DNA from 2 places in the Cupriavidus sp. 22TCCZM04-2 genome. Region 2 is predicted to be linked to the other one. Evidence: predicted binding sites of a transcription regulator. Region 2 holds the regulator's gene; the other holds the start of a gene.
What was found. Region 2 encodes FNR, which switches genes on or off when oxygen is low (the NO sensors DNR and NnrR bind a similar motif). Its sites were predicted from a motif close to TTGATNNNNATCAA; they were not measured.
Positions count from the first base shown of each region.

Region 1: a site for FNR is predicted at 1,936-1,949, ahead of AC3FKG_RS04220 (universal stress protein). Genes of this name have one in related genera too.

Region 1 covers NZ_JBYOJS010000002.1:183,566-186,974, forward strand. Annotated here, with positions in the region: gene AC3FKG_RS04210 (hypothetical protein) at 1-238, opposite strand, end outside; gene AC3FKG_RS04215 (universal stress protein) at 366-809, opposite strand; gene AC3FKG_RS04220 (universal stress protein) at 901-1,737, opposite strand; gene ftsH (ATP-dependent zinc metalloprotease FtsH) at 2,314-3,409, shown strand, end outside.
Region 2 covers NZ_JBYOJS010000006.1:120,123-123,531, reverse strand. Annotated here, with positions in the region: gene ccoG (cytochrome c oxidase accessory protein CcoG) at 1-238, shown strand, start outside; gene AC3FKG_RS11920 (FixH family protein) at 322-537, shown strand; gene AC3FKG_RS11915 (hypothetical protein) at 534-779, shown strand; gene fnr (fumarate/nitrate reduction transcriptional regulator Fnr) at 826-1,551, opposite strand; gene AC3FKG_RS11905 (sulfite exporter TauE/SafE family protein) at 1,631-2,386, shown strand; gene scpB (SMC-Scp complex subunit ScpB) at 2,929-3,409, shown strand, end outside.

The sequences.
Region 1 (3,409 bases), on a different contig from region 2:
GCCCTCTTCCGGCGATGGTACGGACGAGATACATGACCGCATCCACGAGCCCCCACGCCAGGTTGCAGCCCAGCGCGGCATGCAGCATGGTCCTGCTCGCGCCCACGCCGGCACTCGCCGACGAGACCGCGCCGACAAATGTCAGGGCCATGAACAAGCCAAAGCACATCTCGGAGACACGGTCCACCACATCCAGCGCCGCGCCCCGGTCTTCGTCCCTTGCCGGTAGCACACCCATCGCATCGGCCGTACTGGTTGCGCTGGCCCGGGGCGGCGCCATGGATGCTTTCGTCGTAGCCGCCTGCATGCGCGGCGCAACGCGTCCGCGGCGCCGGTCGTGGGCGCCCGAGGCGCCCGAACCGGAATCAGGACGCCGCACCGCCATGCCCGCCTGCCTTGACCAGCAATACGGGCAAGCTGCCGTGGCGCAGGAGGCTTTCCGCGACGCTTCCCATCAATGCACGACCGATACCCGAGCGGCCATGCGTACCGGCTACCACGATCTGGGCGCCACGCTCTTCCGCAATCTGCTGGACCTGTTTGCCGAGATCGCCAAGCGCGAGGATCTGGTCGGCCAGGATTGCCTGGCTGCGCACTTGCTTCGACGCCGCCTTCGCCTGCGCCTCGGCCAGAAGCCGGTGCCCTGCACGGACCAGCCCCGCACGCACGTCCGGCTCTTCGTATCCGCCGTCGACGATATGCACGATGTCAAGCTCCGCACCGCTCGCCGCGGCCAGACCAATGGCTTCGTCCAGGCCGAGATCGCTGCAGCGACTCCCGTCTATCGCCACCAGAATCCTTGTGTACATTTGCCTTCTCCTTCTGCATGACTGAACCGAAGGGCGCCGTCACCGGGACATCCGCGATCCACGTTTCGGCACCGCCGTGCCGATCCGAATCTCAATGCGAGAACAATACGGGCACCGTCATGGACGACAGCAATGTGCGCGTGACGCCGCCAAGCACAAGCTCCCGCATGCGCCCATGGCCGTAGGCACCCATCACGATCAGGTCGGCATCGAAGTCGGCGGCACGGGACAACAGCAATTCACCGATAGTCAGGTCCGAACCGCCCGGCCCGTGCTCGACCTCCACCGTCACGCCGTGTCGCTCCAGGACCCGCACCGCATGGGCGACCGGCGTGGCGTCCGTACGTGCTTCCTTGGCAGCAGTCGGGGCACACAGTATGCGTGCCGCCGCTCCGCCAATGAGCGGCAGCGCGTCATGCAGGGCCCGTGCCGCTTCACGGCTGCCATTCCATGCCACCATCACCCGCGCTCCTGTTGTCTCGAACTGCCCGTCACACGGCACCACGATTACCGGCCGCCCGCTTTCCAGCAGCAACGCCTCAAGAACCTGGGCCGCAAGCGGGCCTTCTTCGCCATTGGCGTCATACTGGCCAGCGACAATCAGGCCGGCCTCGCGCGACTCGCGCAGCACCGTGGAAAGCACATCGTGCTCGGCTGCCCGCCATTCCACGCCTGCGCCAAGAGACTTTGTCGTTTCCTGGAACTGGTGCCGGATACGTTCCCCGACCAGCTTGCGACCCTGCCTGTCCCTTTCTATATAGTCGGCGGCGTTGTCCATCAGGTAGAACCATGCGGGATCGGGAATGAAGCTGCCCAGGAGGCCGATCAACGGACAATCATGGGAGCTCGCCAGTTGGGTCGCCAGCGCCAGCCGGGTCGTCGTATGCCTGCTGCGATCCAGATGGACCAGAATGCTGCTGTAGTTCATGCTCGCTCCTTATCCTGAGCTTGAAACGGATCGGTGCTTCTGCCGGGCTCGTTCACCACCAGCAGAAGAAGCAGGTGCCGGTCGGTCAGTGGAAGTCGGGACGTTTCGTGCATGCGGAGATCCTTTTTTGGATCGGAGCCATGCGCCCGGCCAGAACGTTCGCTCACGGTAAATTTAGGCATCCTCGAGGAGGTGGGGTTGACAAGCGTCAACCTGCTACCAGTTCCGCAGCGGGATCGCGCGCAGTCGAAGCGCGCTTGCCGGGCCGCGGCCGGCAAATCAGGATTCTCGTATCAACTCGGCTCCGCTTTCCACTACATGTGTGCAGCCGAGCACGTAAGCGGGCTCGCGCAGGTCCACCAGGCACCTCGGCTTGCGCGGACTCGCGGGGCCGAAACTTCGCCCGTCGTCATCGCAAATTCCGCGCGGCCGGTATCCCGGGCTTCCCAACGCATGGCCATGGCGTGTTCCGCCCTTTCCGCGGCCGTTGACGCCGATCAACCCTGGCCCGGTGGCCGGCACTATGTTTGACGAAGCAGCAACCTGTCGAGGTCAGTCCCTACCGCCAATCGAACCATGGAACGCCAGCAAACCGAGTTCTCGCTTTGGTACCTGATTCTCACAACCGTAGCGATACTGATTCTGCAGTTCTACATCGGTGCCGCCAGTATCCAGACGCTGGCTTACAGCGACTTCAAGGCGCTGCTCAAAGCCGAAAAGGTCCGCACCGCCAGCGTTGGAGAAACCGAAATCAGCGGCACTGTCGTCGCAGCCGGGCTGGAAGCCATTCTGCCCCGCGACCAAGCCGCGGCGCTGCAGAAGTCAGGACGCGCCGAGCACGCGTTCACTACCGTACGCATCAATGACCCCAACCTTTTGTCAGATCTGGACGCCGCACATGTCCGGTACGCGGGTGAAGCCGACAGCAAGTGGATTGGCGCAGTCCTTTCGTGGATCGTACCGGCGCTGGTCTTCCTCGGAATCTGGACCCTGGTGATCAAGCGCATGGGCGGGGGCAGGGGCGGCTTGCTCGAAATTGGCAAGAGCAAGGCGAAGATCTATCTGCAGCAGCAGACCGGCGTCACATTCGCTGACGTCGCCGGCATCGACGAGGCCAAGGCAGAGTTGATGGAAGTGGTCGACTTCCTCAAGTCGCCCCAACGCTATCGACGACTAGGCGGCAAGATACCCAAAGGGGTGCTGCTGCTTGGTGCCCCCGGCACCGGCAAGACGTTGCTGGCGCGCGCGGTTGCAGGCGAAGCCGGTGTGCCGTTCTTCAGCATGAGCGGGTCCGAGTTTGTCGAGCTGTTTGTCGGTGTTGGCGCTGCTCGTGTCAGGGACCTGTTTGCGCAGGCCGAACAGAAGGCGCCCTGCATCATTTTCATCGACGAGCTGGATGCGCTTGGAAAGACCCGCACCCTCAACGTGGCAGGCGGCCAGGACGAGCGAGAACAGACGCTCAACCAGTTGCTCGTGCAAATGGACGGCTTCGACACCAACAAAGGGGTCATCATCATGGCCGCCACCAACCGTCCGGAGATCCTTGACGCAGCGCTCCTGCGGCCGGGCCGGTTCGATCGCCACATCGTGCTTGACCGCCCGGACCTTGCGGGGCGCGAGCAGATCCTGCACGTCCATGCTCGCAATGTCACGCTCGCCCCTGAAGTCGCTC
Region 2 (3,409 bases):
CATCAGCGTGCAGGCCGAAAGCGACGATCTGAAGAACCTGACGGTCGAGTACGATCCCGACGCGAAGGCCCTGGCGCCGACGTCGAACAAGCTGGTGCCGATCCGGATTCGCGTGCCGATCGACGATGCCGCGCAGGGTACGCACAAGATCAGCGTGACGGTGACAAGCGAAGGTTCGGGGCAAGGTAGTGCGCAAATCAGGCAATCTACCAGTTTCATCGTGCCGCGCAATTTGTGATGCTAAGGGCGGTGCAGCGCATCGGCGCTGCGCCGTACCAACCGCGAGCGCCTCGGTGAGGCGCCGACGAAGGGGGCAAGACGATGCAAGAAAGCAATCCGTGGTGGAAGGAGCCGTGGCCGTGGCTTCTGATGAGCGGCCCGTTGCTGGCCATAGTGGCTTGCGGCGTAACCATCTGGCTGGCTTCTACCCATCCTGACCGGCCGGTAGTCGAAGGTGTGTCCCGGCACGGCCTGGTCGTCGAGAAAGCAGAAGGGGTCCCGGGCAGTGCCAAGGCACCGCAAGCGAGGCGGCCATGAGGCTGCGCTGGCTGATGTGGGTACTGTGGCCGGCGTTCCTGATGGCCGGGGTGGCCACGGCAACCGTGTTTTCGGTGGTGGATCCCGGAGATCTGAATTTCTTCGGCCACCCGATCGAGGCCTCGCGCGAGGCCATTTATACGATCGGGTTCTTGCTGGCCTGGGTATTCTGCGCGTTGTCCAGCGGATTGACGCTCTATACCATGCCGACGAAGCTCAGCGAAACGGACGAGCTGGAGTGATTGGGCTGAAGCGGACCGTCTTGCCAGGCAAGGCGGTCAGACGGCCTCAGCAGGAGCGGCTGTAGACTTGCTTGATGCCTTCCATGTCGACGAGCTTGACGTGGCGTTGACGGATCTGGATCAGGCCCGCCTCGGCGAATCGTGAGAACAGGCGGCTGACCGTTTCGAGCTTCAATCCGAGATAGCTGCCGATTTCTTCCCGGCTCATGCGCATGACGAACTCGGTCGACGAATACCCGCGTGCGGACAGACGTTCTGACAGGTTGATCAGGAACGCGGCAAGTCGCTCTTCGGCACGCATGGACCCCAGCGTGACGAGCATGAGCTGATCATGCGATATTTCCTTCCCCATCAGTCGCAGGAACTGCTGCTGCAGCGATGGCAGATCCATGGACAGCGTCTGAAGATCGGCCATGCGTACGACGCATACTTCCGTGTCTTCAAGCGCGGTGGCATCCGAGGCGTGCTGCATTTCACCCAGGCCGTCGAGGCCGACCACTTCGCCAGGCAAATGGAAGCCGGTGATTTGCGAGCGGCCGTCTTCCGTGGTGACATGCGTCTTCAGGGTGCCGAAGCGAATGGCAAAAACCGCAGTCAGCGGATCGCCCATGCGGTACAGGGTTTCGCCCTTGTGGACACGGACGCGCTCTTGCACCAGGGTATCCATCTTTTGCAGATCCTGCTGGCTCATGCCCACCGGCAGGCACAGTTGCCCCATGCCGCAAGTGGAGCAACGGGGCGACATCTCGGTGACGGGGATGGATGTTAGCAATTGGAACCTGCAAGGAATGAGCGGCGAGGGCGCAATGCATGCATTTTAACGCGCGATGTGATGCGGTAGGGAGTTGCAATTGACTTTTGGTGTGCTTCTCAGTGTTTTCATGCTTGCCTTGCTGGGGGGCTTTCATTGCGCTGCCATGTGCGGTGGCGTTGCCCTCGCAGTCGAGCAGCGCGCCGTGGACGTGCCGATTGCCGTGGTGCGGCGCCCCCAAGACTGGCTCCTGGAGTTGCTGGTGATGCATGTGGGCAGGATTTCCACTTACATGCTGCTCGGTGCGATCCTTGGAGCGGTGGGGGCGACGGCCTGGCGCCAGGATTACCTGCCGGTTCAGCGCTGGCTATTTGGCGCCGGGAGCGCCTTGCTGCTGGTATCTGGCTGGCGCCTGCTACGCGGCGAAGCGTTTTCCATCGTGTGGCTGGAACGGTTCGGCGCGCGCGCGGGGACCGCCGTTGCCGGAAGCTTCGGCCGGCTTCGCCGCAAAACTCCGGCCACGGCGGCGAGAAGCGGTGGTCTGGTGCGCCGCTACGGCATGGGCTTGGCGTGGGGGCTCGTGCCCTGTGGCATGGTCTATGGTGCGCTTGCCCTCGCGTTACTGGCCGGTAATGCGCCCTCGGGTGCCCTGGTAATGGGCGCCTTCGGGCTTGGCACGCTACCGAATTTGCTGGCGCTATCCAGCTTTTCGGGGCTGCTGCGCGCTTGGGCTCGCCGCCGTTGGGTCAGGATGGGAGCTGGATTGGCGGTCATGGTCTTCGGCGGCCTGGGAATCGGTCGAGCGGTGTTATTGCCACATTCGCTGGCCGAGCATGGTTTTTGCCTGGTGTTTTGACGCCACCGTGAAGGCGCGGGAGTGCGCGGTGGTTGCAGGCGGATGCGGGAATGCCATACAATCGCCTGCATTGCGGTATCGCGCGGCGTGTTTCCGAGCGGCGCCTGGCAGCCCTTCCAAAAAAAGGGCGTCCGGAGTTTCGGACAAGCCGACATTTCGGCGCCGAACCCTTCCGCAGTCCATCCGGTTCATAATATCTGTTCAAAAGTCCGGCTGGCTCTGCGACCGTGGTGCGGTCATTGCTGGCCCTGATCCCGATATTCGTTTTTCTTGCGGCCCAGGCGGACGTTCGCCGGAAGCCATGTCCGCCCATGTGGGCGCGTGCAAGAGGTTCGTGCACTGGTACTTGCCGGTGACCGGGCAATCTCCTGCCGGAACACACCCGGCAAATCGAAGCAAAAGAAGGTGCACGGTCTCGAAGCGAAACGCTTTCGGGTTTGCTGCGCGATGAGATGGCGGTGGCAATCGCACCGTTAAATCCACAATGTCCAGGGCTCCGGATTCGTCCCTGAGCAGGTGCAAAGACAGGCTGCACACCCAACATGAATACCCAAGAGGCGAAGATCGTCCTCGAGACTGCGCTGATCTGTGCGCAGGAGCCCTTGCGCGTGAGCGACCTGCGCCGTCTGTTTGCAGACGATGTCGGCGCGGACACTGTTCGGGTCCTGCTTGATGAGTTGCGCCAGGACTGGCGCCAGCGCGGGGTCGAGTTGGTGGCACTGGCCAGCGGCTGGCGTTTCCAGAGCCGGCCTGAGATGCGGGAATACCTCGATCGCCTCAATCCCGAGAAGCCCCCCAAGTATTCGCGGGCCGTCATGGAAACGTTGGCGATCATTGCTTATCGTCAGCCGGTAACGCGTGGTGACATAGAGGAAATCCGTGGCGTGACGGTTAGCACGGAGGTGGTCAAGAAACTGGAAGACCGCAGCTGGATCGAGGTCATCGGCCACCGCGATGTACCGGGGCGACCGGCACTCTATGCGACCACCAAGGCATTCCTGGACGATCTGGGTTTGCGTACGC